One region of the Streptomyces sp. TLI_053 genome, then DNA from elsewhere that is predicted to be linked to it. Evidence: riboswitches for the same ligand, from Rfam matches in the RefSeq annotation. Region 1 holds a riboswitch; each other region holds the start of a gene.
The links. A riboswitch is a leader RNA that binds a small molecule or an ion and turns the genes downstream of it on or off. The one in region 1 is predicted to bind cobalamin.
Positions count from the first base shown of each region.

Region 2: another riboswitch for cobalamin. It lies ahead of BLU95_RS04000 (ABC transporter substrate-binding protein); the one in region 1 lies ahead of metE (5-methyltetrahydropteroyltriglutamate--homocysteine S-methyltransferase).
Region 3: another riboswitch for cobalamin. It lies ahead of BLU95_RS37690 (peptidase); the one in region 1 lies ahead of metE (5-methyltetrahydropteroyltriglutamate--homocysteine S-methyltransferase).

Region 1 is NZ_LT629775.1:781,210-786,814, reverse strand. It holds gene metF (methylenetetrahydrofolate reductase [NAD(P)H]) at 1-384, shown strand, start outside; gene metE (5-methyltetrahydropteroyltriglutamate--homocysteine S-methyltransferase) at 514-2,829, opposite strand; cobalamin riboswitch at 2,990-3,227, opposite strand; gene BLU95_RS02820 (hypothetical protein) at 3,331-3,669, opposite strand; gene BLU95_RS02815 (prenyltransferase/squalene oxidase repeat-containing protein) at 3,827-5,254, opposite strand.
Region 2 is NZ_LT629775.1:1,084,049-1,089,653, reverse strand. It holds gene BLU95_RS04025 (multidrug effflux MFS transporter) at 1-55, shown strand, start outside; gene BLU95_RS04020 (isochorismatase family protein) at 104-592, shown strand; gene BLU95_RS04015 ((2Fe-2S) ferredoxin domain-containing protein) at 685-1,428, opposite strand; gene BLU95_RS04010 (ABC transporter ATP-binding protein) at 1,425-2,243, opposite strand; gene BLU95_RS04005 (FecCD family ABC transporter permease) at 2,240-3,319, opposite strand; gene BLU95_RS04000 (ABC transporter substrate-binding protein) at 3,316-4,206, opposite strand; cobalamin riboswitch at 4,401-4,604, opposite strand; gene BLU95_RS03995 (helix-turn-helix domain-containing protein) at 4,736-5,605, opposite strand, start outside.
Region 3 is NZ_LT629775.1:9,099,951-9,105,555, reverse strand. It holds gene BLU95_RS37700 (hypothetical protein) at 22-588, shown strand; gene BLU95_RS45355 (hypothetical protein) at 635-1,105, opposite strand; gene BLU95_RS37690 (peptidase) at 1,164-2,297, opposite strand; cobalamin riboswitch at 2,403-2,522, opposite strand; gene BLU95_RS45350 (M4 family metallopeptidase) at 2,844-5,605, opposite strand, start outside.

The DNA.
Region 1 (5,605 bases):
CTCGCCAAGTGGCGGGCCGGCGCGGATTACGCGATCACCCAGATGTTCTTCGAGGCGGACAGCTACCTCAGATTCCGCGACCGCCTCCAGAAGGCCGGATGCGATATTCCGGTAATTCCGGAGATCATGCCCGTGACCACCATACGGTCGCTTCTCCGTATTCCGACCCTCAGTACCGCTGCCATTCCGGCAGACTTCTCCGGACGCATGCTCGACCTTCAGGAGGATCCGGCGGCGGTCCGCTCCGCCGGAATCGAGCACGCCACCGCCATGTGCAGCCGACTGATTTCCGAGGGTGCGCCCGGGCTGCATTTCATGACCATGAACTTCTCCACGGTCACGACGGAGATCCACCAGAACCTCGGCCTGTCCGCGGCCGTCTGATCCCTTGCCCGGGTGCGACCCCCGTTCCTCGTGGCGGCAACCCGCCCTCGGACGGTCCGTGAGGTGACAGTGCCGCCGGGGCGGTCGCGACACTCGTGTCGCGACCGCCCCTCGAGTTCACCGCGACGGTCAGCCGGCGAGTTCCTCGCGCAGGCGGCGGGCGGCGCCGACGAGGCTGTCGAGGGAGGCCCGGGTCTCGGTCCAGCCGCGGGTCTTCAGGCCGCAGTCGGGGTTGACCCAGAGCCGCTCGGCCGGGATCGCGGCCAGGCCCGCCCGGAGCAGTTCGGTGGCTTCGTCGGTGCTGGGGACGCGGGGGGAGTGGATGTCCCAGACGCCCGGTCCGACCTCGCGCGGGTAGCCTGCGGCGGCGAGCTCGCCGGCGACCTGCATGTGGGAGCGGGTGGCCTCCAGGGAGATGACGTCGGCGTCGAGTTCGTCGATCGCGGTCATGATCGCGCCGAATTCGGCGTAGCACATGTGGGTGTGGATCTGGGTGTCGGCGCGCACGCCCGAGGTCGCCAGCCGGAAGGACTCGGTGGCCCAGTCGAGGTAGGCGGGGCGGTCCGCGGCACGCAGCGGCAGGGTCTCCCGCAGGGCGGGTTCGTCGACCTGGACGACGGCGGCGCCGGCGGCCTCGAGGTCGGTGACCTCGTCGCGCAGGGCCAGGGCGACCTGGCGGGCGGTGTCGGCGAGCGGCTGGTCGTCGCGGACGAAGGACCAGGCGAGCATGGTGACGGGGCCGGTGAGCATGCCCTTGACGGGGCGGTCGGTGAGGTCCTGGGCGAAACGGAACCAGTCGACGGTCATCGGGTGCGGGCGGGAGATGTCGCCGGCGAGGACCGGCGGGCGCACGTAGCGGGTGCCGTAGGACTGCACCCAGCCGTGCCGGGTGGCGAGGTAGCCGGTGAGCTGTTCGGCGAAGTACTGGACCATGTCGTTGCGCTCGGGCTCGCCGTGCACCAGGACGTCGAGGCCGGCCTTCTCCTGGTAGGCGATCACCTCGCGGACCTCGGCCTCCATCCGCTCCCGGTAGGCGGCGGTGTCGATCCGTCCGGCGGTCAGGTCGGCACGGGCGACGCGCAGTTCGGTGGTCTGCGGGAAGGAGCCGATGGTGGTGGTGGGCAGCAGGGGCAGGCCGAGGCGGGCGCGCTGGGCCACGGCACGCTGCGGGTAGGGCTGGGTGCGGCGGGCGTCGTCGGCGGTGACGGCGGCGGTGCGGGCGCGCACGGCCGGGTCACGGGTGATCGGCGAGCCGGCCCGGGAGGCGAGGTCGGCGCGGTTGGCGGCGAGGTCGGCGGTGATCGCACCGGTGCCCTCGCGCAGTCCTCGGGCGAGCAGGGCGGACTCGGCGGCCTTCTGCTTGGCGAAGGCGAGCCAGCGGGCGATCTGCGGGTCGACGTCGCGTTCCAGGGCGGCGTCGATCGGCACGTGCAGCAGGGAGCAGGACGGTGCGACGTCGACGCGGTCGGCGAGGCCGAGCAGGGTCGCCAGGGTGGCGAGCGACTTCTCCAGGTCGTTGATCCAGATGTTGCGCCCGTCGACGACGCCCGCGACCAGCCGCTTGCCCGGCAGACCGCCGACGGCGGCGAGGTCGTCCAGATTCGCGGCGGCGGGGCCGGTGAAGTCGAGCGCCAGGCCCTCGACGGGTGCCTTGGCGAGCACCGGCAGGGCGTCGCCGAGGCGGTCGAAGTAGCTCGCGACCAGCAGCTTGGGCCGGTCGGTGAGGGCGCCGAGCTCGCGGTAGGCGCGGGCCGCGGTGTTCAGCTCGGCCGGGGTGCGGTCCTGGACGAGCGCGGGCTCGTCCAGCTGGACCCACTGCGCTCCGGCGGCCTTCAGCGCAGCGAGGAGTTCCGCGTAGACCGGCAGCAGCCGGTCGAGCAGGGTGATCGGCTGGAAGTCGGCCGCCACGCCCGGGGCGGGCTTGGCCAGCAGCAGGTAGGTGACCGGGCCGACCAGGACCGGCCGGGCGTCGTGGCCGAGCGCGAGGGCCTCCGCCAGCTCGTTGACGGCCTTGGCGGGGTCGGCGGTGAACACCGTGTCGGGGCCCAGCTCGGGGACCAGGTAGTGGTAGTTGGTGTCGAACCACTTGGTCATTTCCAGCGGCGCGACGTCCTGGGTGCCGCGCGCCATGGCGAAGTAGCCGTCCAGCGGGTCGGCGTCGACGGCGGCCCGGTGGCGGACCGGGATCGCACCGACGGCGACCGTGGTGTCGAGCACGTGGTCGTACAGCGAGAAGTCCCCGGTCGGGACCTCTTCGACGCCGGAGTCGGCGAGCTGCTGCCAGTTCCCGCGGCGCAGGTCGGCGGCCGTGGCCAGCAGCGCCTGGGCGGTGACCGTGCCCTTCCAGTAGCCCTCGATCGCCTTCTTGAGCTCCCGGCCCCGGCCCTGTCGGGGGTAGCCGTACGCGGTGGCGAGGGTCGCCGCGGCTGCGGACTTCGTGGTCAAGGGACTCTCCTTCGCGAGTCTGATTCCTCTGGTTCCCGATGACGGAACGAGGGCGCGAAGGATGACGAACCGGGCAGCCGGCGCCGTCGACGAACGGGCCCGATCTGCCGGGTATGGTCGCCGACCCGCCCACGAGGTCACCGGATAGCCGTGCGCGATCGGTCGCGCGCGGGCAGCGGCAGGTCTTCGGACTCGCGGGCACGTCCGCCCTCCTCGAGGGCGGATTCCTACTGGCCGTCGCTTCCCAGACCCTCCCGGGCCCAGTGCGTATGACGGCGGTCGTTCCCACTCACCGCTGCGGGGCAGTCCCGGACTGGCCAGTCGAATGGCTTCACCGGGTTCCCTCTTACGACGTCCTGCCTGGAGGGCAGGACGAACCAGCTGCACGGGCCAGCGTAGACGCAGATCACCCGGCGGTGCAGCCCGTTCCACCATTCTGCCCACTGGTTGAGACCGGCACTGTCACAAGGGCGGACCGTCCCCGGCCGCGGTGACGGGCGGTCAGGCCGTTCGGTGCGTGCGGCGGGCCGAGAACCGGCGGGCCACCAACACCGTGGCGACCGCCGCGGCCGTGAAGAGCAGCGTGTTGGCCACGACGCCCGCGTCCGTCAGCCAGGCGGGGTCGGAACCGTCGGGCAGTCTCGTTCCGGTGAACAGGCCGCCCACACCGGTCAGCAGGCCCCGGACGACGTAGACCGCCACCAGGGCGACGAGCCCGACGGGCAGCGTCAGGACGACGGCCGCGAGGTAGAACCGTCCGTTCCCGGTCGCCCCGCCCAACGCGGCCGACACCGCGACCAGGGCGACGTAGCACGCCGCCGCCCACCTGGAAGTCCTCATGTGGAACCGTCCCCCTGCTCGAATGTCCGGCGGTGCGTGGCGCCGCACGGTGATGCTCCTCGCTGCCGCGCGTTCCCGCCACCCCGGCGGAACGAGCGGTGGGCCGCAGGCCCCTGCTACCGCGCCCGGGGACCCGCGACCCGCGGCGTGTCCTGGATCAGCTGCCGTAGCGCAGCGAGACGGTGTCGCCGACGTGGACGGTCGTGGCGCGGGTGGCGGCGGCGGCCGTCCCGCCGTCCAGGACGACCTTCCAGGTGGACGGACCGCTGTTGGCGGTGCCGTTGATCGCGGTGATGGTGCCCGCGCCGGTGGACGGCGTGACGGAGGTGACGCAGCCGCTCGGCGTGGCGGTGGCGGCGGCGTCGAGGACGTCGCCGAGGGTGACGGTGCCGCCGGTCGGGGTGAGGGTGACGGCGCAGACCTTCGGCGTGGCGGTGCCGTTGTCGACGACGAGGGCGAGGCGGGCGGCGGTGCCGGCGGTGAAGGCGGAGGTGGCCGCCCACGCCGGTTCCCCGGCCGCGACCGGTGCGGGCGGGGTGGCGGTGAAGCCGGCGCCGGCGACGGCGCGAAGCCCGTCGACGGAGGCGTAGGCGGAGGGGACGGTGTCGGTGGACACGTACTTGAAGCCGCCGCCGGGCTTGAACTGCTGGGCGATCAGGAAGTCGACCGGGGTCTTGCCGGTGCCGCTGGTGAAGTCGGTGCCCTGGGGGTTGATGCCGCAGGCGTTGAGGCCGGAGACGGCCCAGCCGTTGGAGTCGGTGTTGGCGCCCCACATGGCGTTGAACGCGCCGGAGGACAGCAGCTTGCCCTTGAGGAAGTTCTTGGCGGCCACGACCGCGGCGTCGGTGTTGGGAACGCCGCCGACGCACAGGGAGGCCATGGCCGCGCCGGTCATGTCGATGTCGCTGCCCTTGCCGAGTTCGGTGGGATCGCCCGCGGCCTTGCTGTAGTTCCAGCCGCCGTCGGTGTGCTGGTTGGCGCGCACGGCCGTGACGGAGGCGTCCAGCAGGGCCTGCGGCACGCGCTTCGTCCCGCTCTGGGTCTTGGCGCCGCCGAGGGCGAGCAGCCCGAAGACCGTGCCGTTGAAGTTGGCGGACGGGCCGTAGTAGCCGGGTTCGGCGGTCTGCCAGTACGCGACCAGGTCGGCGATCAGGTTGCGGCCGGGGCCGACGCGGGCGGGGTCGATGCCGGCGGCGTAGGCGTTGAGGGTGCCGCGCTGGTAGTCGGTCGCGACGGGGGAGGCCCCGGGCCAGCCGGCGGCGGCGAGCTGGTTGCGGTAGACGAGGCGGGCGTTCTTGGTGGGGTCGCCGCCGGGGGTCACGTCGGCGGCGGCCGTGCCCGCGGCGGCGAGGGCGCTGAAGGCCCACTCGTTGGAGAGCCCGCCGCCGGTCACGTAGCTGCCGTCGGCGGCCTGGAGGGACTTCAGGTAGGTCACACCGGTGCTCTTGGAGGTGGCTATCTGGGCCGGGGTCGCGGTCGCGTGGGCCGGAACGGCCGACAGGACCAGGGCACCGGCCGCCACCGCGACGGTTACCGCGGAGGCGGCACGGGACGGGACGGAGCGCGGGAGGGCGGGAACGGGCACGGGGACTCCTCGGAGTGGCGGGCGCCGATCCGGCCCCGGCCCGGGCGCCGGTGCGGCGCGGGGCGGTGGGGCGGCGGCCGCCCGGATCGCGTGGGCTGGCTGTCGCTGATGCTGCGCGGCCGGGCGGGCATCCGGGCTCGGAGCGACGCCGCGCGCCGCTCCACACCGCTGCGCGTCAGCCCCGGATTCGCACCGGGTTCCCCCGCTCGGCCACCGGGGACGCTACCGCACCGCCGGAGGGACCACGAGGTGGGGAAAGCGACATGACGCACCGTTGACGCTCCTCCTACCCCCATGGTCTGATGAACCGATTTTTTCTCCTCGGCAGTCAGGGGAAGCCGGTCCGATTCC
Region 2 (5,605 bases), 300 kb from region 1:
GCCGGCCTCCGGGGCCGCCGGAGCCCCGGGGGCCGATCGCGCACCGGGTGACTGACGGGTGACCCGGCTCCCGGTGCGCCGAACGGCCCCTACGATCGTCGCCATGACCTCCGCACTGATCCTCGTCGACCTGATGCCGCGCATCGTCGCTCTTCCCCTCGCCCCGCACACCGGTGACGAAGTGCTCGCGCGCTGCCGCGGGTTGGCCGAGTCGTTCCGGGCGAGTGGCCGGCCGGTGGTGCTGGTGCGGGTGGAGCGTCCGAACGTCGCCGAGCAGCCGCCGGGCAGCGGCTTCGCCGACGGCCTGGTGCACGCCGGCGACGTCGTGGTGGTCAAGCGCACCATCGGCGCGTTCTACGGGACCGATCTGGACGAGCGGTTGCGCCAACTGGGTGCGGACACCCTGGTGATCGCCGGCCTGGTCACCACGATGGGCGTCGAGTCCACCGCACGGGCCGCGGCGGACCACGGCTACCGACTGGAGTTCGTGGCCGACGCGATGTCCGGACTGGCGGCGGACGAGCACGAGTTCACCGTGGAGCGGGTCTTCCCGCGCTTCGGCGAGGTGCGGAAGACCGCAGACTACGGCTGACGCCGGCCCCGTGGGCCGGTCCCGACAGGGTCCGACCCACCGGGATGCCACGGTGTCCCCTGCACGACCGCCGGCCCCGTGGGGAATCCCGGTCAGCCGTGGGAGGGGGCCGCCCGCTCCTTCCGGTGGCGGGGGAGTCGGTGGGACTCGACCGGTCGTCCGCCGGCGAGGTGCTCGGTGACGACGCGGTCGGCGGCAGCCGGGTCGATCCTCCCGTACCAGACGTCGTCCGGCTGCACGCTGACGACGGGAGCCTGGTTGCAGGGGAACTGGCACCCCGTCAGGGTGAGCAGCACGTCGTCGTCGCCGAGGCCCAGCTCGGCCAGCTTCCGCACCAGCTCCCGCTGGACCGCCTCGGCGCCGACGGCCGTGCAGCGCGGGCCGCGGCACACCATGACCTGGTGCCGGTGCCCGGGGACCTCCTCCCAGGCCGCGGACGTGAGGCCGGGCTCGGTGCCGGTGATGGCCTTCGTCACCGAGGACACCGCGGTGACCGCGTCCGGCGAATCGGCGAGGCGGGTCGCGACGAGGAGTTCGGGACGGTGGCCCGCCCGCTCGCGCCACCAGTGCGCGGCGATCCGCCGCAGCCAGGAATGGGCCGGGCCGGAGGCCGCCAGGCGGACACCGATCACGACCACGGTCCCGGTGCCCGCGTCGGCCAGCCTGGTCAGCTCGGCCGACAGGGACGGGTCCCCCTGTTGCAGAAAGGCGATCGAGGCCCGCTGCGAGGCCGCCGTCCGGAGGAGTTCGTCACGGCGGACGACTTCCCCGATCGACATGCCGACCAGGAGCACGGCACTGCCGTGGGCGGCGCCGTCCTGGGCAGGAGAAGTCATGGGGTCGTCCTTTCGGGGAGCAGTCCGTTCCACCGGATGTGCGGTCTGTCGTGCCGGGGGTGCCGCTCCACGGTGACGTCGACGTCGTAGACCCGGGCGATCGTGGGGGAGGTGAGCACCTCGGCGACGGGCCCGTGGGCGAAGAGTCGGCCGTCGAGCAGGACGACGACCTCGTCGCAGTAGGCGGCGGCGAGTTCGAGGTCGTGCAGCGCGGCGACCGTGGTGATGCCCAGTCCGCGGACGGTTTCCAGGAAGCCGAGCTGGTGGCGCAGGTCGAGGTGGTTGGTGGGCTCGTCGAGCAGGAGCACGCCGGGCTCCTGCACCAGCGCCCGCGCGAGCTGGACACGCTGTCGCTCGCCGCCCGACAGCGTCGGCCAGGGCCGGTCGAGCAGGTGGCCGACGTCGGCGGCGGCGACGGCGCCGGCGAGAACGGACTTCTCGTGGGCGTCGGCGGCGGCGTTCGCCGGTACGGGCCAGCGGCCGCGGTGCGGTGTGCGTCCGAGCTCGACGACCTGGCGGGCCGTCAGCGGGAGTCGGGTGTCCGCCTGCTGCTCCATGAAGGCCACCTGCCGGGCGCGTCGGCGGGCCGTGAGCGTGTGGAGGTCGGTTCCGTCCAGGAGGACCCGCCCCGCGGTCGGCCGGATCAGCCCGGCGACCGTGCGGAGCAGGGTGGTCTTCCCGGCGCCGTTGGGCCCGAGCAGGCCCGTGATCCGGCCGGGGCCGAACACGAGCGAGATCCCGTCCAGCAGCGTGGCCGCGCCGACGCGCACACGAAGTCCCTCCACGCGCAGCTCGACGGGGGGCGTCGCGGTCACAGGGCGCTCCCGTCGGCCCGCCCCTGGCGCCACAGCAGCCAGGCGAAGAAGGGCGCTCCGAGCCCGGCCGTGACGACGCCGACGGGGATCTCCCGATCGGGGAGGATCGAGCGCGCCACGATGTCGCTGCCCACCAGGAGGGACGCGCCCACCAGCGCCGACACGGGCAGCAGCAGCGCGTGGCGCGGTCCGCAGGCGAGACGGACCACGTGCGGTACGACCAGGCCGAGGAAGCCGATGACGCCGGTGTTGGCGACCAGGCACGCGGTCACCAGGGCGGCGGTGGCGACGAGGAGCCAGCGGGTGCGTTCCACGTGGACGCCGAGGGAGCGGGCGGAGGTCTCGCCGAAGGCGAAGGCGTCCAGGTCGCGGGCCGAGGAGGTCAGGACCGTCACGCCGATCAGCGCGACCGCGGTCAGGAAGACGGCGGTGGGCCACCGCACGCCGGCGACGGAGCCCAGTGTCCACTCCATGACGCCGCGCGCCGCGTTGCGGTCCCCGAGGACCATCACGACGAACGAGGTGAAGGCCCCGCACATCTGTCCCACCGCGATGCCGGCGAGCACGGTCCGGGTGGTCGGCAGCGACCGGTTGCGGGCGCCGGCCAGTGCCAGGACGGCGGTGGCGGCGAGCAGGGCGCCGGCGAAGGCCGCCGTCGCCACCGCGCCGGTGCCCACGGCACCGGTCACGCCGACGCCGAGGACGATCACGGTGACCGCGCCGGCGGCGGCTCCGTCCGAGATCCCGAGCAGGAAGGGATCGGCCAGGTCGTTCCCGGTCAGCGTCTGCAGCACCGCGCCGCAGACCGCCAGCCCGGCGCCGGTGGCAGCCGCTCCCAGCACCCGGGGGAGTCGCAGTTGCCAGACGATCCGGTCGTCCAGCAGCGTCACGTCCGGGCTGCCGAGCCCGAGCCGGCGCATCACGACGTCGATCACGGTCGGGACCGGCTCGTGCTGCGAGCCCACGGCCAGGCCGAGCAGCACGGTGGCCAGCAGCAGGGCCGCGCCGACGGTCAGGGCCGCCGTCGCGCGGCCCCGGCCGGCGGGCCGCGCGACGGGGTGGGGCGCGGTGCTCATGAACCCTGGTGCAGCCGGCTCAGTCCCGCGGACACCCGGGCGGCGCCGTCGGCGAGCAGCACACCGGGGGTCGACTCGGAGAACGGCACCACCACGAAGGCCTTGCGCTGCACGGCGGTGAGCTTGCTCAGCACCGGGTCGCCCTGCAAGTAGTCGATCTTGGACTGGGCGGTGTCCCAGTCGGCGTCCGCGATCACGACGGCGTCCGGGTCCGCGGCGACGACCTTCTCCCAGCTCACGTTCTGCCAGCCGCCGGGCAGGTCCCCGAAGACGTTGGCGGCGCCCACGGCGTCGAGCACCAGCTGGGGCCCGCCGTGACCGGCGCCGACGAACGGCGTCTTGGTGTCCGAGTCGAACCACAGGACCTTCAGGCCCTTGCCGGCGGCCGTCGCCCCGAGCTGTGCCAGCTGCTGCTCCTGCCCCCGCTGGATCGCGGTGGCCCGCTCCGTGACGCCGAAGACCTTGGCGACGTCGTTCAGTTCGCCCCACATCGCCTGCCAGGTCGTCGGCGCGACCTTGCTCTTGTCCGAGCAGCCGAACGGGGACACGTACGACGGGATGCCCTGGCCGCGCAGTTCCTCCCGGGAGCCCACGGCCTTGTCGGTGAAGGCGCTGGCGTAGGAGGCGTACAGGAAGTCGGGGCGGGACGCGAGGAGCTTCTCCTTCGTCGGGTACTCCTTGGAGAGCACCGGGACGGAGTCGTAGGCCGCCTTCCACTTCTCCGGGACGGCGTCGTCGAGGTAGGCGGTACCGGCCATCCGGGACTCCAGGCCGAGGGCCAGGGCCACCTGGGTGGCACCCTGGTTGAGCGTCACCAGCCGTTCGGGCGGCGTACCGACCGACACGGTGGTCCCGCAGTTGTCCAGGTCGACCGGCGCGCCACTCACGGTCGAGCCGCCGGACGCGGCGGGAGCGGGGGCGCCGGCGCACCCTCCGAGCACGCCGACGAGCAGGACGGCGGCGGCCGCTCGCCCGGCACGTGGCGGGCGTGCGATGCGTGCGGGAAGAGTAGGACGAACGGAACATATGGAACGGAACGGATGCAGCAGACCGCTGGGCACGTGTTCTCCAAGACCCTCGTGGAACATGTCGTGCCGTGGCCGGTCTCCTGGCTTCCGCATCGACGTGCCGCGGCCGACCTTCCCGGGTGGCTCGTCCGGCCGCCCAGTGGTCCTGACCGCGGGGGAAGCCGGTCAGCGAGGGCCGCGGTACTCCGCGGCAACAGTGGCGAGGGCCGCACCGGACTTCGACCGGTTTCCCGAACACCACGGCGATCGAAAGGTATCAGGCTTGGTCAGGGCGCTGTCGACCCGCGTCCGACCTTGCGTCCGACCCGCGTCCGACCTCGCGGCGGGTCCGAGGCCGGTCTGCCGTCGGTCCGCGGCCGGTGGGGGCGGGTGCGCCGGCGGGCGGGAGCTACAGCCAGCCGGAGCGCTGCGCCTGGAGGGCCATCTGGAAGCGGTTCTCGGCGCCCAGACGGGCCATCAGGGTCTGGAGCCGGCGGAAGAAGGTGCGGCGGCTGATGCCCAGTTCGCGGGCGATGACCTCGTCGCTCGCACCGCCGGCGAGGAGGCGGAGCAGGCGGCGGTCGGCCGGCAGCAGGCCGGCCGGGCGGGTGGCGCGGCCGTGGAAGGGGAGCGCCTGCTGCCAGGTCTGCTCGAAGAGTGCGAGGAGTGCGGAGAGCAGGCCGCACGGCTGCACCACCAGCATGGTGTTGTGCACGTCCGTCTCCCTGATCGACAGGGACACCAGTGCGTACGCCTCATCGATGATCACCAGCTTGACCGGTACCGTCGGCGCCACCCGGGCCAGCTCGCCGGCCTCGACGCACGGTTCGATGGCCGACTCCAGCCGCCCGGGCATCTCCAGTGACGCCTTCGAGTAGACGACCCGCTGCGTCACACCGCGGGCGAGGGTCGCCAGCGCGTCCTCGACGGCTTCGCCCTGGGGGAAGTAGGGCGGGGATTCGAGCTGACGGATCTGCTCGCGGGCGCTGGCCCACGCCTGGCGCAGTCGCGGGCCGACGGCGTCGCCGGTCACCACTTCGACGAGGTTGTCGTTGTGCACCGTGAGCCGCCGGCGGCGGAACGACTCGAACGCCCCGCCCACGGCGATGCGCGACCCTTCGAGTTCGGCCGCCCGGTGCCGCGCGAGGATCTCGAGCCCCGCGGCGGGAGGCACCGGCGCCACCACGTCCGTGCCCTCGGTGGCGGCGTCGGCCAGCCCGGCGTCGACCAGCTCCCCGTACGCCGCGGCGAACTCGGCACCGGCGAGCCCGGTCGCTTC
Region 3 (5,605 bases), 8.3 Mb from region 1:
GACACCCTGTCCACGGACGGCGTGTCCACGGTTTCCCTGTCCGGCGAGTCCGGGCCCGCCGGCCGGGGCGACCGGCCCGTGCGGACGGCGGGCGTCAGCGGCAGCGCCCGGATCTCGTACGCCTTCTCCCCGGACGACGAGATCCGGTTCACCGTCGACGCCCGCGCGAAGCCCTACTCCCGCCCCCTCCCGGGGACGAACTCGCCGAACGGGCTGCCCACCGATGCCGTGGGCACGGTCCGCTACTCCCACCGCGTGGCCGCCACCGGCGAGGTCCACAGCGCCGAGGCCGAGGTGGACTGCCTGAGCACCGGCGGCCCGGTCGCCACCCTGACCGCCGTCATCGGCTCGGACACCGAGAACCGCAAGGAGCGGATCGGTCTCAGCGTCTACCAGGGCAGCGGCCGCGACGGCGCCCGCCTCGGCTTCTCCTGGGGCGTGGCCAATCTCGACCTGGACGCCGACCAGAAGCCCTACCAACCGGTGGTCGGCACCTGCATGGCCCCGGCGCCGTTCGCCCCGGTGCTGCAGGGCGGTTTCACCGTCCACCACGTGGAGTTGGAGGCCCCGAGGACGCCCGGCCGGTAGGGCGCGGTCCTGGCCGGACCGCGCCCTGGAGAGAGCAAGGCCGGGGTCAGGGCGCGGTGATGCCCGGCTGGGCACCGGCGCCGAAGGACCAGCCCTCGACCTCGCCCGGGGCCGGGTTGTAGGAGCCGGCGCCGAGGCTGCTGTAGGACCACGGGCCGCCGTGCGGGGCGTGCCAGTACGACCAGTAAGCGGTGCCGGTGGGGTTGGTGCAGGTCGTCGGCAGGGCGTTGATCTTGCAGACGAAACCCGGGAAGCGCGGGTGGAAGGAGTAGGAGAAGCCGGCGCCGGTGATCGCGGCGAGGCCGCTCGCCGGGTCGCCCGGGGCGCAGCCGGTCTCGATGCCACCACCGAGGGCGGTGAAGTCGACGACGACGGTGACGCCGGAGGTGCCGGAACAGGCGGCGGCCTGCGCCTGCGGGGCGGTCGCGGTGGAGACGCCGAGCAGGCCGGCGGTGAGGGCCGCAGCGGTGGCGAAGGCGCCGAGGGTACGGCGCGCCGGGTGGACGGAGGTGGTCATGGGCGTGCTCCTGGGGTGTGGCGGGCGGCAGTGCGGGTCACGGCCGGGCGGGCGACCCTCAGGGGCGCACGGCCGGGGCCGGGCAGGCCAGGGTCGGGGCGGACGGGCGGGCGCCGTGGGCACTGAGGCCGGCCAGGCCCTGGCCGGAGAGGCCGAGGACGGCCTGAGCGGTGGCCCGGGCGGCGTTGGCGGGGTTGAAGCCGCTGGCGTCGTAGGCGACGGCGCCGCGCACGGAGGGGTCGGCCGAGCAGCCCTGCTGGAGCTTCACCAGGCTGCTCCAGCCCTTGAGACCGCTGATGAACCGTCCGCCGGGGAGCAGGGCGGAGGTGGCCAGGCCGGTGCTGTTGGCGTTGGAGGTGGTGGCACCGGCCGCGGCGAAACCGCCGTCGGTGTTCTGGTGGGCCGTCAGCCAGTCCAGGCCCGCCTTGGCCTTGGCGCTGCGGCCGGTGGCGGCGAGCGCCTGGGCCGCGAGCGCGGTGGCGTCGGCGTCGGCGGTGCAGGTGGCCTGCCCGAAGGAGACCGGGAAGCCGCCGTCGGCGCACTGGGCGGCGGCCAGGAAGTCGACGGCCGGGGCCGGTACCCCACCGGGGGTGCGCTGGAGGGCGATCAGGGCGAGGGACTGGCCGAAGGCGTTGCTGTAGTCGCCCCACTGGGAGCGGTCGGAGAAGCGGCCGCTCGGCGTCAGCAGGGAGCGCAGCCGGGCGGGCAGGTCGACGCCGCCGAAGGCCGACGGGTCGGCGCCGCGCACCTCGGCGGCCAGCAGGAGCTTGGCGGTGGCACCGGCGTAGGCCTCGGTGGTGCCGTCGCCGAGGTAGCCGCTCAGGATGTCGGGGCGGGCGAGCCAGGCGGTGGCGCGGGCGGCGGCCTGGTCGGCGCTGCCCGCGGCGGCGAAGGCGAGCACGGCGTCGATGGTGAGGCCCTGATCGGGGTAGGCGGTGCCGTCAAAGACCGACTCGAAGTGGTCGCCGTTGACCAGCTGGCGCGCGAGCCAGCCGGCCGCGGCGGCGTCAGGGCGGTAGGTGGTGGCGTTGTCGCCGGAGGCCGGGGCCGCAACGGTGACGGCCGGCGCGGTGAGGGCCGGGACGGGCGCGGCAGCCTGGGCGGCGGTGGCGGCGGGGAGGGTGGCGGTCAGGGCCAGCGCGGATATCGCGAGCAGGCGGAGCGGGCGGCGGCGGAGCGCGGAGTCGGACATGCGAGGCCTTTCCGGGCCTGGGCGCACGGGCGGCCGCCGGCAACCGCGCGGGACGGACCGCCCGACGGCTCCGGGAGCCCCTGGCCGCAGACCACGACGGGAGGAGGGGACACGCCTCCGCCGACGGGTACTCGGGCTCGCCACCGACTGCCGTCGGCGGCCTACCGTTGCGGGTCAGCGCCGGAATTCGACCGGACTTCCCCCGACGGCGGAGTCAGAACATGACGGCTCATGATGTCGGCTCGGCCGAGAGAGGGTCAAGGCCGGTTCGAGGTCGGATCGCCGTCGCCGGGTCTCGGCTGACAGGACCTCAGCGGCCCGGGCCGCCGGGACCGGCGGGCGGTGGTCCGTCACCTGGACCGCACAGGCGGGTCGTCGGTACCAGCACTTCGGCGACGAGCCTGCTGCGGCGGGAGCGGCGGTCCGGTCACGGCAAGGACCCGCCCGGCTGCCGCAGGGATGCGGCGGCCGGGCGGGAGACCGGGGCGGACGGGGGCCGGGCTTCGGGGTCGAGAGCCCTTGGGTCCCCGGGGCAGCCGCCTTCGGTCAGCAGGTGCCGGCCGCGCGCTCGCGCACGACCAGGTCGGTACGGCCCGCCGTGGCGTCCAGCCAGACCACCCGGGTCCCCCGGTCGGCCACCGGGGAGTACTGGCCGCCCCGGTTGCAGGACATCCGCTCCGGGGTGCCGCCGGTGAGCGGGAGCTGCCAGAGCTTGGGCAGGTCCGTGTTCCTGGTGCCGCCCGTCACCGGGCGAGCGGCTTCGGCGAAGGTGACGGCCCGGTCGGAGGCGGTGAGGCCGGAGATCCGGCGCGGCTCGGTGCCGGTGCCGAGCCTCGGGCCCGCGGGCAGGAGGTCGCTCACTCCGGAGCCGTCCAGCGCGCCGGAGCGGATCGTGCTGCCCTTCGTCCGGTCGAAGGGGGTCTCGACCCACAGCAGCCGGCCACCGGCCAGTCGGGTGCTGCCGACCTCGGTCCCGGCGGCGGCGTTCGCGTCGTCCACCACGTACTGGGCGACGACCTTGCCGGCGGCGAGCGAGTAGACCGTCGGCGCGCTCACCGTCCGCTCACCGACCTGCCAGCTCTCGGTCCAGGCGAGCAGGCCGTCCCGGAAGGCGAGGGCGGAGGCCCGGTGGCCCTCCGGCAGCGCGATCGGCACCGCCGGGGCGCCGGCGCGGGAGAGCACCGGCCCGCCGCGGCCGGTGGCGTAGTCCGTCATCAGGAAGGCGACGTCCCCACCGGAGACCCGGACATCGCCGAAGTACTGGTTCGCGCCGCGCTGGACGCTGCGCGCCGGGCCACCGTCGAGCGGCCGGGCCAGCACCTCCATGCCCCAACCACCGTCGGCCCCCGGCCCCATCGCCACCCACGCGGCCGTCGTACCGTCGGTCGCGGGCCAGCCGTGCGAGCGGCCGTCCTCCGCGCTGAGCCGGGCGGGCTCGGCGGAGCCGGCGACGGCGCCCGTGTACACGGCCATGCTGCCCTTGGCGCCCTCGCCCGCGGTGGCCGCCACCCAGCGGCCGGCCGCGACGTCCGGTGCCACGCTCTCGGTGGAGAGTTCGCGCAGCAGCGGCCGGCTGTCCACGCCGATCCGGCGCTGCCAGCCGTCCTTGATCCCGTGGGCGTCGAAGGCGCTGGCCACGGTGCGGAGTTGGGCGCGGGAGAGACCGAGGGTGCGGCCCGCGGCGAGCACCGCGTTGCGGGCGTCGACGAAGTCGTCCAGCGGGGTGAGGTACTCGGCCAGCGCGCGGTAGACCAGACGGTCGGCGAGGAGCGGGTCGAGGGTGCGCCGGATGTCCCACAACGCGCCGGAGAAGATGGTGGAGTTGAGGTGCACGCCGCCGTTGTCGACCCCGGCGGGGGCTCCGACGTAGTCGGCGACGGTGGTGCGGCGGTCGTCCAGCCGGCGGCCGGCGCAGGCCTCGGGGGTGCCGGTGCGGCAGAGGTCCTCACCGAGCAGCGCGGCCCTGGGGTCGGTCATCGGCATGCCTCGGCCGGTCACCTCGATGGCGTTGCCGAAGTAGTCGGCGACGGCCTCGTCGAGGGCACCGGACTGGCCGAGTCCGACCAGCTCCGCGGTGTGCTTCACGACGCCGTGCGTCATCTCGTGGCCGGCCACGTCGCGCGCGGCGGAGAACGGGAGGTACTTGCCGCTGCCGCCTCCGTAGACCATCTTCCGGCCGTCCCAGTAGGCGTTGTCCAGGGGCTCGCCGAAGCTGGTGACGTTCACGACGGAGGTGATCGGTCCGCCCTTGCCGTCGATCCCGTCGCGGCCCAGTCGGTCGCGGTAGAAGTCGTACACGGCGGCGGCGTTGAGGTGGGCGTCGGTGGCGCCGCTGGTACCGGTGACGGCCGGGAAGTCGGTGGTCGGCGAGGCGGCGGGGTGGGCGTCGGCGGGCAGGGTGCTGAAGTCCAGCTCGTCGCGACCGGCCGCGTCGTAGGTGGTGACGGTGGCGGGGCGGGTGAGGTCGACGAGCTGGTAGGTGCCGTCCGGGAGTCGGCCGATGTTCACCCGGGCGGGGCGGCCGAGGGCGTCGGGCGCGGTGCCGGTGGCGGGTTCGAGGGCCGGTGCGGCGGCGGCCGCGTCGGGAGAGGTCGCGGCGGCGGATGCCGCGACGCCCGATGCGACGCCCGATGCCGCGGCGCCCGGGACGTCGAGCGGGTACGGGGCGCGTACCTGGTAGGAGAGCGCGACCTCCCCGGTCGAGGCGTCCACGAACACCTCCTGCGCCTTCGCCGCCCACACCGCCGGGTCGCTCCCGCGCACGGTGAAGTGGCGGGCGAGCCGGCCGGCACCGCCGGGCAGCACCACCGGGCCACGGTCCTCGGCCGTCGCGCCGGCGCGGGCCACCGGGTCCTGGACCGCGCCGATCGCGAGCCGTCGCAGCACCTCGTCCGGAACGCTCTGCACGGTCGGGGCGGTGAGTCCGGTGAAGTACTTGCCGCCGGCCGACTCGACCCGCTGTCCATTGCCTTCGCCGACCAGGTGAACCAGGTACCGGGCCCCGAAGACGGGTATGCCGCCGTGCCGCTGCTCGAACCTGACGGTGCGCCGGCCGTCGGCGGCACGCTCCACGCCGGCTTCGACGAGCTGTCCGGGGTCGATCCGGTAGCGGTCCTGATGGGCGGCCAGGTGGGCGCGGGCCGCCTCGGCCGGGTTGTCGCCGGGGGCCGCCTCGGCGAGGCCGGTGACCAGTTGCGGCGCCCCGGTGTCCGACCCGGCGACCAGCCCGGGCACCGGGTCGGCGTCGGCGGACGGTCCCCCGGCCGGTCCGGCGAAGGCGGGTGGCACGGCCACTGCGAGGCCGAGCA